One region of the Arthrobacter sp. A5 genome, then DNA from elsewhere that is predicted to be linked to it. Evidence: predicted binding sites of a transcription regulator. Region 1 holds the regulator's gene; each other region holds the start of a gene.
The links. The regulator HrcA, encoded in region 1, represses chaperone genes, less so after heat shock. The targets are predictions, from matches to a motif close to TTNGCACTCGNNNNNNNCGAGTGCNAA.

Region 1 (5,074 bases):
TACGCGGCAACGGCGGCTTCGGAAGTGACCTTCGCCGCCCGCGCGATGGAGGAGTCCGGGTTGCCGGCACGCACGCTGGGCACGGTATTTTTCGGCGGCGGAACACCAACACTGCTGCCGGCGTCGGACCTGACGGCTGTTTTGGCCGCGGCGGTGGCCGCCTGGGGCGTCGTCGACGGGGCCGAGATCACGACCGAGGCGAACCCGGATTCGGTCAGTCCGGATTCCCTGCAGGAACTTGCCGACGGCGGCTTCACCCGGGTCTCGTTCGGCATGCAGTCGGCCGTGCCGCATGTGCTGCGCGTGCTGGACCGGACACACACACCAAGCCGGGTACCGCAGTCCATCGAATGGGCCCGGAACGCCGGACTCAAGGTCAGCGTCGACCTGATTTACGGCACCCCGGGAGAATCGGAAGCAGACTGGGAAACGTCCGTGCGGACGGCGCTGAGCTACCAGCCGGACCACATTTCAGCCTATGCGCTGATCGTCGAGGACGGCACCAAACTAGCCGCCCAGATCCGCCGCGGCCAGGTTCCCCGCATCGACGACGATGACCACGCGGTGAAGTATGCGCTGGCCGATGGAATGTTTGAAGCTGCGGGACTTTCCTGGTACGAAGTCAGTAACTGGGCCCGCACTCCGGACGACGCATGCCGGCACAATCTCGCGTATTGGCGCGGAGATGACTGGTGGGGGATAGGGCCCGGTGCGCATTCGCATATCGGCGGCGTCCGTTGGTGGAATGTCAAACACCCCGCGGCCTACGCCGGGAGGCTGGCTGCTGGACTGTCCCCGGCGGCCGGCCGCGAAACGCTGGACGCAGGGACCCGCGAAATGGAACGGATCATGCTGCTGACGCGTTTGTCCGACGGGATCGCGGTGAACACCTTGTCGACGGGCGCCAAGCACGAGATTGCCCGGCTAATAGCCGACGAACTGATCGATCCACGCGCAGCCTTCGCCGGTCACCTCGTGCTGACGCTGCGAGGCAGGCTGCTGGCCGATGCCGTGGTGCGCCGGCTGCTTGAGGACTGACTGGCCGCCCGGGCTCAGTGCATCAGACGCAGGCTCCACAGGTAGCGGTAGGGCTGCCCGCGGTTGACCTGCACCGCAGCAATAACGGAATACACCGTGAGGAAAATCCAGATCCCCACGGCCAGAAACGCGAAAACCGTCCCCGCCAGCGGCGCCACACCGGCAAGCAGCACGGCCATGATGTTCGCCACCGCCGCCACGATCGTCGGCGGCACGGTGAAATTCAATGCCTCCTTGGATTCCTGCGCGGTAAATGGACCCCGCTCACGGAAGACCAGATATATGATCAGGGACGGGATGAAACCCAAAATTCCGCCGCAATGGGCCATGAACGCCCACTGCCTGTCCTCCACGGGGGTCAGTGCGGGAGCACTCGCCGGCACAGCCTCGTACTGGGCACGCTCCTGCCGCCCCACGGGCGGCTGCGTGCTGTCGGCTTGGTCACCGCGCGCTGTCTTAGCCACTGGCTTTTTCCTCCGCACTGCGCTGAAAGTCGTTCCGGCCGGCCAAAATATTGGTGGCCGCTTCCTCTAGGATACTGGAACCGTCAGGAAATCGATGACTTCCTCCACCCGCCCGAGCAGCGCCGGTTCGAGATCCGCGTAGCTCCGGACGCTTCCGAGCAACCGCCGCCAGCCGATCGCAATATCGGCCGGTCCTTGATGCGGCCAGCCGAACGCCTGCAGAATTCCGACCTTCCATTCGACCGTGCGAGGCACCTGCGGCCACGCGCCGATGCCGAGCACCTGTGGTCTGATGGCCTGCCAGACATCCACGTAGGGGTGGCCCACAATGAGTACATTGTTCCGGGCACCCGGGGTCCGCATTGCCTCCGCGGCGATCCGGGTTTCCTTGGAATTGGGCACCAGGTGGTCCACCAGGATGCCCAGCCGCCGTCCTGGGCCGGGGGAGAAGTCACGGACCAGACCGGCCAGATCGTCAACTCCGTGCAGGGGCTCGACGACGATGCCCTCCACCCGCAGATCGTCGCCCCAGACTTTTTCGACCAGTTCGGCGTCATGCTTGCCTTCCACCCAGATACGGCTTGCCCGGGCCACCTGCGCCCGCATACCGGCGACCTTGACTGAACCGGAGGCGGTGCGCTGCGCTGTGACTGTCTTGCTCGTCCGGGGAGCGACCAGCTGAACCGGTCGCCCGTCCACCAGGAAGCCGAAGCCCAATTGGTATGACTTGGTCCGCCCGCGCCTGTCCTCGAGCACCACGATGTGCATGCCGCCGGACTTCTCAATCCGTACCACTGCGCCGACCCAGCCGCTTTGCACGTCCTCCAGCACAAGTCCTTGGGCGGCCGGAACCTCCGGCAGCACGGTGCCGACGGGGGCGGAAAGGTCCTGCGGACCCCACTGGTCATAGCTCACGGCACTGCCTCTCATAGCGGAATACTCATGCTAACAACCGCGCGCGGGAAAGGTATTAGACTTAGCAGTTGGACAGGCAGAGTGCTAATGCCGGCCGCGGAATGAAGCGCGGTCAGATCGAACCGGACCGGGCGGGAGGTGTGCCGATGAGTGAACCGCGCAAGCTGGAAGTCCTGCGGGCCATCGTCGAGGACTACGTCCATTCGCGGGAGCCGGTTGGTTCGAAGGCTCTGGTGGACCGCCATCACCTGGGGGTCTCCAGCGCCACCATCCGCAACGACATGGCTGCGCTGGAAGAGGAGGGCCTGATCACTGCCCCGCACACCAGCTCGGGTAGGATTCCCACCGATAAGGGCTACCGGCTCTTTGTCGACCAGATTTCGGCGGTGAAGCCTCTCTCCGGGGCCGAGCGGCGCGCCATCCAGGCGTTGCTGGACGGTTCGGATGACTTGGATGAAATTTTGGACCGTACCGTGCGGACGCTGGCGCAGCTGACGAACCAGGTCGCCGTCGTGCAGTATCCCCGGACGGCGACCGCCACGGTGCGGCACGTCGAATTTGTCCTGCTGGCGCCGCATCAGGTGCTGATCGTGCTGATTCTGGCATCCGGAAAGGTCGATCAGCGCGTAAGCGACGTCGGCCAGCAGCTCGATGAGACCACGCTCGCGCAGCTTCGTGGCAGGTTTCTGACGGCGCTGCTGGGCACCGAGCTGGCTGCGCTTCCCGCCACGCTAGCGGGAGTTCCGGCAAGTCTGCCAAGGGAAACCCGGCCGGCCGGGCTGCGGCTGGCCGCGGCACTGGCGCAGTTGGCCGTGGCGGCGCGCGAGGACCGGATCGTGATGGCAGGCACGGCGAATCTGGCCCGCTCCAACGTCGATTTCCCGCTGAGCATCGGCCCCGTGCTTGATGCCCTCGAGGAACAGGTTGTGATGCTGCGGCTGCTCACGGACATGGCGCAGGATGCCCGCGGTGTTTCCGTGAGCATCGGGCGTGAAAATCCGTACGACGCACTGGTGGAGGCCTCCGTGGTTGCCACCGGTTATGGCCCCGATGCGCTGGCAAAGATCGGTGTGCTGGGTCCCACGCGGATGGACTATCCGAACACGATGGCGGCGGTGCGGGCGGTAGCCCGCTATCTTTCGCGGATTTTGGCCAGCTAAGACTGACCGGACAGGTTTGCCCGGCCGCTTCACCGAAAGGTGATGTGGGCCGGTCTGACAGAAGACACAGAGAAAGTAAGAGACCTTGAGTAACCACTATGAAGCCCTGGGTGTTTCCCGCGACGCGACCGGCGAGGAAATTAAGAAGGCGTACCGCAAACTGGCCCGCAAATACCACCCGGATGTGGCCGAGGGGGGCGACGCCCAGGAACGCTTCAAGAACGTCAGCCACGCCTACGAGGTGCTCTCCGATCCGCAGAAGCGCCGCATTTACGACACCACCGGAAATGAAAACGGCACCGATAACGGCGCCGGGGCCGGTTTCGGCGGCCAGGGCTTTGCCTTCCAGGACATCTTCGAGACATTCTTTGGCGGGTCCAGCCAGGCAGGACCGGCATCGCGCACGCGCCGGGGCCAGGATGCGTTGATCAATGTGCGGATCGATCTCAGCGACGCCGTCTTCGGGGTCAACAAAAAGATCGAAGTGGAGACCGCCGTCGTCTGCCCCACGTGCAACGGCGGTTGCTGCCAGCCGGGGACGCACCCGACCACCTGCGACATCTGCCACGGCAGCGGCCAGGTGCAGCGTCCGGTGCGCTCCATCCTCGGACAGGTCATGACCGTCGCCCCCTGTGGCTCCTGCCAGGGGTTCGGCACAATGATTCTGGATCCCTGCAACGAATGCGCCGGCGATGGCCGCGTCCGCAGCCGCCGCACGTTGACCATCAAGGTCCCGGCCGGGGTGGGAACCGGCACCCGGATTCAGCTGGGCGCCCAAGGTGAAGCCGGTCCTGCCGGCGGTCCTGCCGGCGATCTGTATGTGGAAATCAAGGTCAATAATGATCCGTCGTTCCTGCGCGATGGCGATGATCTGCATGCTACGCTCAGCGTTCCGATGACCGCGGCGGCACTGGGCACCGAGCTGACCCTGGAAACATACGACGGCGAACAGCCCATCAGCGTCAAAGCCGGCCTGCAGTCCGGAGAAGTTATCCTGCTGCGCGGCCTGGGGGTGACCCACCTGCGCGGTCATGGCCGCGGGGACCTGCGGGTCCACATAAATGTGGAAACACCGAGCCGGATAGACGCCGCCCAGCAGGAGCTGCTCCACCAGCTCGCCGCGCTGCGCGGCGAGCAGGTCAGCGAGGGGAAGCTTGTCACCAGCGGCGGAATGTTCTCCAAGCTCCGCGATAAGTTCGGAAGCCTCTAGCCTCCGCATGATAAACCCGATCTTCTTCGCCGGACCCGCCGAGTTGGCCCCGCTGGCTGCTGGTTCGGTGTTTGTCCTGGGCGGACCGGAAGGCAGGCATGCGGTCACCGTAAAGCGGCTCGGCCCCGGTGAGGTGCTGGATCTGGTGGATGGAGCCGGACGTCGGGTGACCGGCATTGTCACCGTCGCTGGCGCCGGCGAGCTGAGCGTCCGGGTGGAGCGCGTGTCCACGGAGCCTGCCCCTGCTGTGCGTTTAATCCTCGCCCAGGCGCTCGCCAAGGGCGACC
Region 2 (5,074 bases), 1.7 Mb from region 1:
CGATCAGCCGTTCGATGCAGAACGTGTCGCCGGCGACCGGTATCCAGCGCAGGCCGGCCCTGCGCAGGGCACCGGCAAGTTCCGTGGAGATCACTTTCCGGCCCGCGTCCGGCGCGGCTGCAGCTTGGGGGAACCTGCCACCCCGTCGCCGTAGCCCATGCCCTGGATCACAGCCACCATGGCGTCCACGGAGCTGATTTTCGGATCCCAACCCAACGCCCGGATCCTGTCCGTGTTCATAACCGGTGACTGCGCGGCCATGTCCACCCATCCCGGATCGGAACGCTGCAGCCGAAGCCACCAGGTCACCGCGGCCAGCGCACGAAGCACCACCAGCGGCAAGGTAATGATCCGGCGGGTCCCGAGAATCCACCCCAACAGCTCGGGGGTGATCACCGGTTCCGCCGCGACATTGAACGCGCCGGGCGCACGCTCGGCGATGACCCGCCAATAGGCGTCCGCTACGTCGTCCGCGTGTACAGCCTGGAACGTCAGCTCGCGGGGCAGCGGCAGCAACGGCGTCGTGATTTTGTAGCCAAGGTACTTGGGCACCAGGGGACCGAGGAATAGGCGCCCGACCTCACTTCCGGCGTCGCGCTGGAAAATCAGGGAGGGCCGCAGGCGGCTGACTACCACCTCCGGATGCTGGGCCTCGAACGCGTCCAGCAGGCGCTCGTTGGCCGCCTTGTGCCGGCTGTAATGCGAGGTGTGAATGCCTCCGGTGGGCCACGCTTCATCCGAGCGCCGGATCTTGGCCCCCGGACTATAGGCGCCGACGGACGAGGCATATACGACGTGCCGGGCCTTGGCACTGGCCGCGGCAAGCAGCACATTTTCCAGCCCGGTGACATTGGTGGCGAACATGGTCGGCTCGTCATGGTTGGGCTGAATGGCCCAGGCAAGATTGACGACGACGTCGGCCCCGTCAAGTACTGCGGCCAGACGCGGCGCCGCCCCGGGTGCCCCTATGTCCACGCTGTGCCAGCGCACATCGGCGTACGGCTCCGCGTCGGGATCGGGGAGATGGCGGGCAATTCCCAGCACGGATTCGACTCCCGGGGCCTGGTGAAGACGCCGCAGCAGCGCTGTTCCTACGTTCCCGGTGGCTCCGATGACAGCAACCCGCATCCGGCTCTCCTTAAACTTGATGGTAAGCACCCTCTGTGGCAAGCAAAGCTGGTGACAGGCAAACTTGGTGGCAGTAAGCCTACTGATAGTAAGCAAGCCTATTGTCGGCCGGTGCGGGGAGCAAGGGTACGGGGAGCAAGGGCGCGGTGGCCCTTTCCGGCCTAGGATGTTGCCTAAGTACAAGTATCGGAACCAGCAACGCGGAACGTCCGGTCCCGGCCCCAGCAACGAGGCCGCAACGCTGGATCCGCGGTCACAGACAGGAGAGTCGGACCATGAGCACCGAATCCAGCGAACCGTCACGAGGCGTTCCATCCGGGGTCGGCCCCCGGGCACAGGAAACGGACGAGCCCGAGGGGCCTTTGAGCCGGAGCCGTTCCGGCACGGACCCCGGCCGTTCCGGCACGGAAATACCCCGTGGAACAGGTGTGACACGCGCTGCGGCTGTCTGGGTCGCCGTGGCCATTTCGCTGGCCGTGCTGGTTTTGCTGATTATCTTTTTCATCCAGAATCAGGATCAGGTCAGGGTTTACTTCCTTGGCTTGGAGGGATCGCTGGCCTTGGGGATAGCGCTGTTTATAGCGGCCGTCGGGGGCGGGATCCTGGTGGCCCTGGCCGGAGGGGCGCGGATCATTCAGTTGCGCATTCAGGGACATAGAAGGAGGAAACTGGGGAACTCTTAGCCGGCGCGGCTGCGGCCGGCGGCTCCGGCCGCGGCAGGATTCTGCGCACAGATCCAGCCGCGGGTCCTGGCTACGGCTCCGTCCGCGGTTGCGGGCATGGTTCCGGTTTCTGGCTGGCGGTCGCGCAGCGTCAATCCCGCAGGGGCAGTCCCGCAGTGTTAATCCCGCAGCGGGATCCCCTTGGCATCATGTCTGAAGTTTTCGGATCCGGTCAGGATGAGAATTCCCTCAATAATGCCCCAGATCCAACTGACCCAGGAGAGGGTACCAATAGACAGCACAGTAATCAGCAACTGGGCCACCGCCTTGCCCGTGAAGCCAAGGTAAAAATTGTGGACGCCGAACGAGCCAAGGAAGATGCCGAGCAGTCCGGCCGCAATTTTGGATTTCTGTTCCACGCCGGGCTGGCCGTATACCTGCTGACCGTATACCTGCTGACCGTACGGCGACTGACCGGGCGACTGACCGGGCGACTGACCGTAGGGCTGCTGATTATATGACTGCTGATACGGCTGCTGCCCAAGCTGCTGGCCATAGGGTTGCTGCCCCGCGGGCGGCTGGGGATACGGCTGCTGACCGTACTGCTCCGGCTCGGCAGCGGGGGCTTCGTCCGGCCTGGGGTAGGGAACCTTGCCCGGAGGGGCTTGGCCGTATCCGCTGCCCCCTGTCTCCGGAGGCTGGTAGGGGGAGTCGGGAGACTGGTATCCGGGAAGTGACTCGGAGGGCATGTTCTCGCGGGGCAGATCGGGGTCGGCCGGATTTCCCTGCTGCGGATTTTCGCTCATGCTGACTCCTGATGCTGTTGCGGGGGACAAACGCGTAAGGGAATGTATTCTTCATTAACGCTATGCCATGACCATGCGGGGCGCCAGAGAATGAGGCGACGCTGGCGGTGCAATTTCCCCGGCGCGGAGTTCGCCGGCAGCGCAAGAAATCCGATCCGCTTGCACTCTCCACGGGTGAGTGCTAATTATTGAGTTAGCACTCTCCGGTGCCGACTGCTAAAAACTCGAGGTGCCGGAGCGAGTGATGCAGTAACCAGTGTGGTGAGAGCCTGCCGGCCGGCGTATAGAGATCGCCGCGTCCACGGCTCGTCCGTCGCGGGCACCGCAGCCTGGTCCTGAGTCCGAAAATGACTGTCCCGAAAGGACTGAAGCCTACATGGCCAAGATCATTGCATTCGATGAAGAGGCACGCCGCGGTCTGGAGCGGGGATTGAATATCCTCGCCGACGCCGTCAAGGTCACCCTCGGCCCGCGCGGCCGCAACGTTGTGCTCGAAAAGAAGTGGGGCGCTCCGACGATCACCAACGATGGTGTTTCCATCGCCAAGGAGATCGAGCTGGACGATCCTTACGAAAAGATCGGCGCCGAGCTGGTCAAGGAAGTTGCCAAGAAGACCGACGACGTCGCCGGTGACGGTACGACGACGGCGACCGTTCTGGCACAGGCCCTGGTCAAGGAAGGCCTGCGGAACGTCGCGGCCGGAGCCGACCCACTGAGCCTCAAGCGCGGCATCGAGAAGGCTGTCGAAGCCGTTATCGCCGAGCTGCTCGCCTCCGCCAAAGAAATCGAGACCAAGGAAGAGATCGCCGCAACCGCGTCCATCTCCGCCGGCGATCCCGAAATCGGCGCCCTGATCGCTGAGGCGCTGGACAAGGTCGGCAAGGAAGGTGTTATCACCGTCGAGGAGTCCAACACCTTCGGGCTGGAGCTTGAGCTCACCGAGGGCATGCGCTTCGACAAGGGCTACATCTCCGCGTACTTCGTCACCGACGCAGAGCGCCAGGAAACGGTCCTCGAAGACCCGTACATCCTGATCGCCAACTCCAAGATCGCCAACGTGAAGGATCTCGTTGCCGTTCTGGAAAAGGTCATGCAGTCGTCCAAACCGCTGCTGATCATCGCCGAGGACATCGAGGGCGAGGCCCTGGCCACGCTGATCGTGAACAAGATCCGCGGCACCTTCAAGTCCGTTGCCGTCAAGGCACCCGGCTTCGGCGACCGCCGCAAGGCTCAGCTGGCGGACATCGCCATTCTGACCGGCGGACAGGTCATTGCCGAAGAGGTCGGCCTCAAGCTGGAGAACACCACCCTTGAGCTGCTGGGCAGCGCACGCAAGGTTGTTGTCACCAAGGACGAGACCACCATCGTTGAGGGCGCCGGCGACGCCGAGGCCATCGCAGGCCGGGTTGCCCAGATCCGCGCCGAGATCGAAAACTCCGATTCGGACTACGACCGCGAGAAGCTGCAGGAGCGCCTGGCCAAGCTGGCCGGCGGCGTTGCGGTCATCAAGGCCGGAGCCGCAACCGAGGTTGAGCTCAAGGAGCGCAAGCACCGCATCGAGGATGCAGTGCGTAACGCCAAGGCCGCTGTGGAAGAAGGCATCGTCCCCGGCGGTGGCGTCGCTCTGATTCAGGCCGGGGTCAAGGCATTTGCCAACCTCAGCCTGACCGGTGATGAAGCTACCGGCGCGAACATCGTCCGCGTTGCCATCGACGCACCGCTGAAGCAGATCGCGTTCAACGCAGGCATGGAGCCCGGCGTCGTCGTCGACAAGGTCCGCGGCCTGCCGGTCGGCCACGGCCTTAACGCCGCAACCGGCGTCTACGAGGACCTGCTCGCCGCCGGAGTCAACGACCCGGTAAAGGTGACTCGATCCGCTCTGCAGAACGCGGCCTCCATCGCCGGTCTGTTCCTGACCACCGAAGCCGTTGTGGCCGACAAGCCGCAGAAGTCAGCTCCGGCCGGCCCGGGTGCAGAGGACATGGGGGGCATGGGCGGCTTCTAAGCCACTCTGCTCTCCAAGCGCCTAGGCGCTCCTGCCACCTTAGTTTTTGGCAGGGGCGCCTTTGGTGTCTTAACGGTGGCTTGGATCTGAAAGTATGGATGCATGACGATTGTTGCTGCCGCGGACGGATCTGCCCTTGGAAACCCAGGACCCGCCGGCTGGGCTTGGTACGTGGACGATTCCCGGTGGCGGGCCGGCGGATGGCCACACGGCACCAACAATCAGGGCGAGCTGATGGCGGTGCTTGATCTCTTCCGGTCCACCGAGCACGTGCCGGACGAGCACCTGCGGATCCTCTGCGACAGCCAATACGTCATCAACTGCATCACCAAATGGATGGCCGGCTGGAAGCGCAAGGGATGGCGCAAGGCCGATGGTAAACCGGTGCTCAACGTTGACCTGCTGAAGGATATCGACGCCGCCATCGCCGGACGGGACTACAGTTTCGAATGGGTCAAGGGTCATGCCGGACA
Region 3 (5,074 bases), 1.3 Mb from region 1:
GTGGGCCAGAGGGCAATGAAACCGGGAAACTGTTGCTCTATGTCGAGAACGATGCCACAGCTGATCATGGCCACGACGCCAAGCCAGCCCAGCAGGACCCGAACGCGGTGTGGAAGGTTCAGGTAGGGCAGCAACAGCGCAAGCAGCGAGCCGAGGGCAAATTCCCAGAGCCGGGCGCGGGTATCAAAATATGCGAACGCCTGGTTGCTGCCGGTCTCGCGGATGGAAACGAGCAGCGAAAGGATGAAGATCAGGCCGAAAATGTAGGTCAGCAGCACCCGGTAGCGCAGCCGGAACGTCCTGGCCAGCAGCGCCGCGGCCGCAAAGATCAGGGGCCACAAAATAAACACTTGTCCTTGGATGGACAGCGACCAGAAATGCTGCAGCGGACTCGCCAGGCTGTGATCCGCCGCATAGTAATCCACCGAGTTGGACGTCAGTGCCCAGTTTTCAAAGTAGAACGCGGACGCCCACGTTTGAGCGAAGATGTCTTTCCATCGCGTCTGCGGCAGCCACAGGTAGGTCGCCGCCAGCACCGAAAGCAGGACAACGACGACGGCGGGCAGCAGCCGCTTGAACAGGTGCAGCCAGTGCTTGAGCAGGTCCAGCGGCGTCCCCCGCTCCACCCTGCCGACGAACTGGCGGGTCATCAGGAAGGCGGATACCAGCAGGAATATGTCCACCCCGCCGGACACCCGGCCCAGCCAGACATGGTAGATGACCACCATCAGCACGGCCAGTGAACGCAGCCCCTGAACCTCCGGCAGGAACTTCCGGTTGTGGGGTCCACCGTTCGCGGACCCTGCCGCGGACGACCTCCCGGAGCCCGTGGGCCTGGCCATGGTCCCGGTTGTCACTCGTTAATCACCTAACGTTCAGCAAAAGTCCATTCCGCGGCAGCGGGAACTCAACCTTCCACGTTACCTGAACGTGACCTTCCGCTGCCACGTTAGTGTTTCTTGCCACTTTTGCGGCAGCAACAGAACTGCCCCGCAGCAGCTGCGCGCAAACCGGGGTTTACGTGCAGCCGATGCGGGGCAGTGGTACCAGCGGGAATTCTAGTGCTGATTACCTGATTCGTCATCGTCGTCGGCCGGCTTTTCCGTCACCAGGGCCTCGGTGGTGAGGACCAGTGCGGCGATGGAAGCAGCGTTACGCAGCGCGGAACGCGTGACCTTCACCGGGTCGATGATGCCGGCTGCAATCAGGTCGCCGTACTCGCCGGTGGCGGCGTTGAAGCCGTGGCCATCGGGGAGTTCGCCAACCTTGTTGACCACCACATAGCCGTCATGCCCGGCGTTCTGGGCAATCCAGCGCAGCGGCTGGGCAATGGCGCGGCGGACAAGTCCGACGGCGGTCGCGGCGTCGCCGTCGAGCTTGGAGACGTAAGGATCATCGTCCAGGGCCTTGGCGGCCTGGACCAGTGCGGAACCGCCACCAGCCACGATGCCCTCTTCGAGCGCGGCGCGGGTGGAGGAAACGGCATCCTCGATGCGGTGTTTCTTCTCCTTGAGCTCGACCTCGGTGGCTGCGCCGACCTTGATCACGCCGATGCCTCCGGCCAGCTTGGCCAGACGCTCCTGCAGCTTCTCTTTGTCCCAATCGGAATCGGTGCGCTCGAGTTCGGCGCGGATCTGCTTGACGCGGTCCGCGACGTCCTCGGACGAGCCGGCGCCGTCGACAATGGTGGTGGTGTCCTTGGTGACGGTGATCCGGCGTGCGGTGCCGAGCACCTCGAGGCCGACCTGGTCCAGGCTCAGGCCGATCTCCGGGGAGACCACCTGCGCACCGGTCAGGGTCGCGATGTCCTGCAGCATCGCCTTGCGGCGGTCGCCGAAGCCCGGTGCCTTGACGGCAACCACGTTCAGCGTGCCGCGGATTTTGTTGACGATCAGCGTGGACAGAGCCTCGCCGTCGACGTCCTCGGCAATGATGAACAGCGGCTTGGCGGCCTGCAGAGCCTTCTCCAGCAGGGGCAGGAAATCCTGGATGGAGGAGATCTTGCCCTGGTTGATCAGGATCAGCGCATCTTCCAGCACCGCTTCCTGGCGCTCGGCGTCGGTGACGAAGTACGGCGAGAGGTAGCCCTTGTCGAACTGCATACCTTCGGTGAGCACCAGCTCGGTTGCCGTGGTGGAGGATTCCTCAATGGTGATCACACCATCCTTGCCGACCTTGTCGAATGCCTCGGCGAGCAGTTCGCCGATTTCCGGGCTCTGGGCCGAGATGGCGGCAACTTCCGCCACCTGACGTCCCTGGACCTCGCGGGCATTCTCCAACAGACGCTTGGCGATCGCGTCCACCGATACCTCGATGCCGCGCTTCAGGTCTCCGGGAGCGGCGCCCGCGGCAACGTTGCGCAGGCCTTCCTTGACCAGAGCCTGCGCCAAGACCGTCGCCGTCGTCGTTCCATCGCCGGCCACGTCGTTGGTCTTGGTCGCAACTTCCTTTGCCAGCTGCGCACCAAGGTTCTCGTACGGGTCCTCGAGCTCCACCTCACGGGCGATCGTAACGCCGTCGTTCGTGATGGTGGGGGCACCCCACTTCTTATCCAGCACAACGTTGCGGCCGCGCGGCCCCAGGGTCACCTTGACGGTGTTCGCCAGCTTATCGATGCCGGCTTCCAGGGAACGGCGGGCAGCGTCGTTGAATTCCAGCTGCTTTGCCATAATTCTGTGTCCTTTCAAGGCGAAACCCCGCACCCTGGATCCCGGAAGGGAGCGGCGGTGCGGGGATCCGTCAAAGCGATATGTGCTTCAGGAAGCTACTTAGCTGTTAGTTAGCTAGGTGCTACTTAACTACGATGGCGAGAACGTCGCGGGCGGACAGCACCAACAGTTCCTCGCCGCCCGTCTTGACTTCGGTTCCACCGTACTTGGAGTAGATGACGACGTCGCCGACGGCTACATCAATCGGGACGCGGTTGCCGTTGTCATCAATGCGGCCTGGGCCGACTGCGACAACTTCACCTTCCTGAGGCTTTTCCTTGGCGGTGTCCGGGATCACCAGGCCGGAAGCAGTAGTCTGCTCGGCTTCCAGCTGACGGACAACAATACGATCCTCAAGAGGCTTAATAGAGACCGACACTCGGACCTCCCCTTCACATGAGTAAAATCTGCGGATGATTGCAATGAATGCGTCAACGTTGGTACTGCCAGCCGTCGTCGCGGTGCCGGTGGCAAGACCGTTTGCCGCACTCATCTTCAATTAGCACCCTACGGGTGAGAGTGCTAACCCCGACTCTATGGTTTGGCTGGCACTCGGTCAAGGTGAGTGCCAGTTTTCGCTTCGTGTCCGCCGTCAGCGGAAAACGGTGTGGGCGTCGTGGCTGCCCGGTCCGCGGCGCTCGCACAGCGGCGAAACCCGGTGGTGCGCAGGATAGGCACCACCGCATCCGGCGGGGCCCGCCCTGCGCTCATTGCACCGGATAGGCTTCTTTACATGGCCCAGGAACAGATTTCACCCCTTTTCACCTCCGAAGGCTGGGAGCTGCTGAACTCGCTGGGCCCGTACGCCGAAAAGGATGCCCTCGCGCTCAACTCCCGGCTGCGCACTGCAGGGCACTCCGCCGAACTTGTCTCCGCCGTACTGACACAGTCCCGGCTGCGGACCAAGGCCGAGGCCAAGTTCGGCGAGTTCGCCCGCCAGATGATTTTCACGCGGGCCGGGCTGGAGCAGGCCACGCGGCTCAACGTGGCGGCGCGGCACGCGGAACGCTTCATCTCCGCCAAGGTGGCGCACGTGGCTGATCTGGGCTGCGGGATCGGGGCCGATTCGCTGGCGCTCTCGAGCCTGGACATTGCGGTGACCGCCGTGGAGCTGGACGAGACCACCGCGGCCTGCGCCACCTTGAACCTGATGCCCTTCCCGTCCGCCACGGTGATCCAGGCGGACGCCACCACGGTGGATCTGACCGGAGTTGACGGCGTCTGGCTTGACCCGGCCCGGCGGACGACCACGACGTCGGGGACCACCAGGTTGTTTGATCCGGAGGCTTTTTCGCCGCCACTGTCCTTCGTCGAAACCCTGGCTGCGCGGGGCCTGGCCGTGGGCGTCAAACTGGGCCCCGGTATACCGCACGAATCCCTCCCGGCGGGCTGCGAAGCGCAATGGGTCTCTGTCGACGGCGACGTTGTGGAGGCGGCCCTGTGGTTCAACGCGCTCGCCCGGCCGGAGGTGAACCGCGCGGCGCTGGTGATCGGGGCGCGGGGGTCCGCGGAGCTGACCAGCGCGGTACCCTACGATCCTTCAGCGCAGGACGTTGAAACGGGTCCGGCGGAAGGCTACCTCTATGAGCCCGATGGAGCGGTCATCCGTGCCGGTCTGGTTGCGGATCTGGCCAGGACCATTGACGGGCATCTGCTCGATCCCCATATTGCCTACATCTGCGCAGCGGAGCTGCGGGACACGCCGTTTGCTAGGGCCTACCGCGTGCTTGAGGTGAAACCCTACAACGTCCGGGCTCTGAAGAGCTGGGTGCAGGCCAACCGGATCGGGGTGCTGGACATCAAGAAGCGCGGCATGGCGGTCACCCCGGAGGAACTGCGCAAGCAGTTGCTCCCCGGTGCGGGCAAGCGGCGGAAGGACGCCATTAACACCGCAACCCTGGTCCTGACCCGGATCGGTGCTGACCGGGTCGCGATCGTCGTCGAGCCCGTCACTCACCCTGCACTGCCGCGTGCGCTGTGACCGATAACTGGCTGTGACCCGTGCCGTTTTTCGACGTCTCCTGCACACTTCAGCTGTAGCGTGCGAGCGAACAGTCGCGCGAGGTGCGCACGCCGTCCTTTTTGCCCTTTTTCTCGGCCCAAAGAAACTTTTCCCCAACCTCCAACCCCAGACTTGAGAGCGGAATCTCGACCCGGTCACAAGGGCGCAGGGCTTTATCCTGTGCTATCGGGAAGTGCCCAGAACCTTAGGAATGGCTTCCGCGGGGGACCGTCTCGTAGTGTACTGGCCAATTCAAACTTTCCTTCGGACAGAGCAGTTATCCACGGCTCTGGCTCAAGTCCGCGCTTCTATCAGCGGCAACGCGGGCACTGGTCGCAGCCTCGCTCTCCGCCCGTCCCGGAAC

Region 2: a site for HrcA is predicted at 2,790-2,816, ahead of groL (chaperonin GroEL). Genes of this name have one in related genera too.
Region 3: a site for HrcA is predicted at 3,254-3,280, ahead of groES (co-chaperone GroES). Genes of this name have one in related genera too.

What each region holds. Positions count from the first base shown of each region.
Region 1 covers NZ_CP180316.1:2,285,425-2,290,498, reverse strand. The annotation lists gene hemW (radical SAM family heme chaperone HemW) at 1-1,038, shown strand, start outside; gene ACLLJI_RS10755 (DUF4870 domain-containing protein) at 1,053-1,502, opposite strand; gene ACLLJI_RS10750 (DUF3097 domain-containing protein) at 1,569-2,417, opposite strand; gene hrcA (heat-inducible transcriptional repressor HrcA) at 2,519-3,577, shown strand; gene dnaJ (molecular chaperone DnaJ) at 3,663-4,787, shown strand; gene ACLLJI_RS10735 (16S rRNA (uracil(1498)-N(3))-methyltransferase) at 4,795-5,074, shown strand, end outside.
Region 2 covers NZ_CP180316.1:571,610-576,683, forward strand. The annotation lists gene ACLLJI_RS02760 (pilus assembly protein CpaE) at 1-94, opposite strand, end outside; gene ACLLJI_RS02765 (NAD-dependent epimerase/dehydratase family protein) at 91-1,128, opposite strand; gene ACLLJI_RS02770 (LapA family protein) at 1,404-1,811, shown strand; gene ACLLJI_RS02775 (NINE protein) at 1,970-2,596, opposite strand; gene groL (chaperonin GroEL) at 2,973-4,601, shown strand; gene ACLLJI_RS02785 (RNase H family protein) at 4,704-5,074, shown strand, end outside.
Region 3 covers NZ_CP180316.1:3,594,947-3,600,020, forward strand. The annotation lists gene ACLLJI_RS16955 (acyltransferase family protein) at 1-857, opposite strand, end outside; gene groL (chaperonin GroEL) at 1,059-2,669, opposite strand; gene groES (co-chaperone GroES) at 2,791-3,087, opposite strand; gene ACLLJI_RS16970 (THUMP-like domain-containing protein) at 3,442-4,689, shown strand.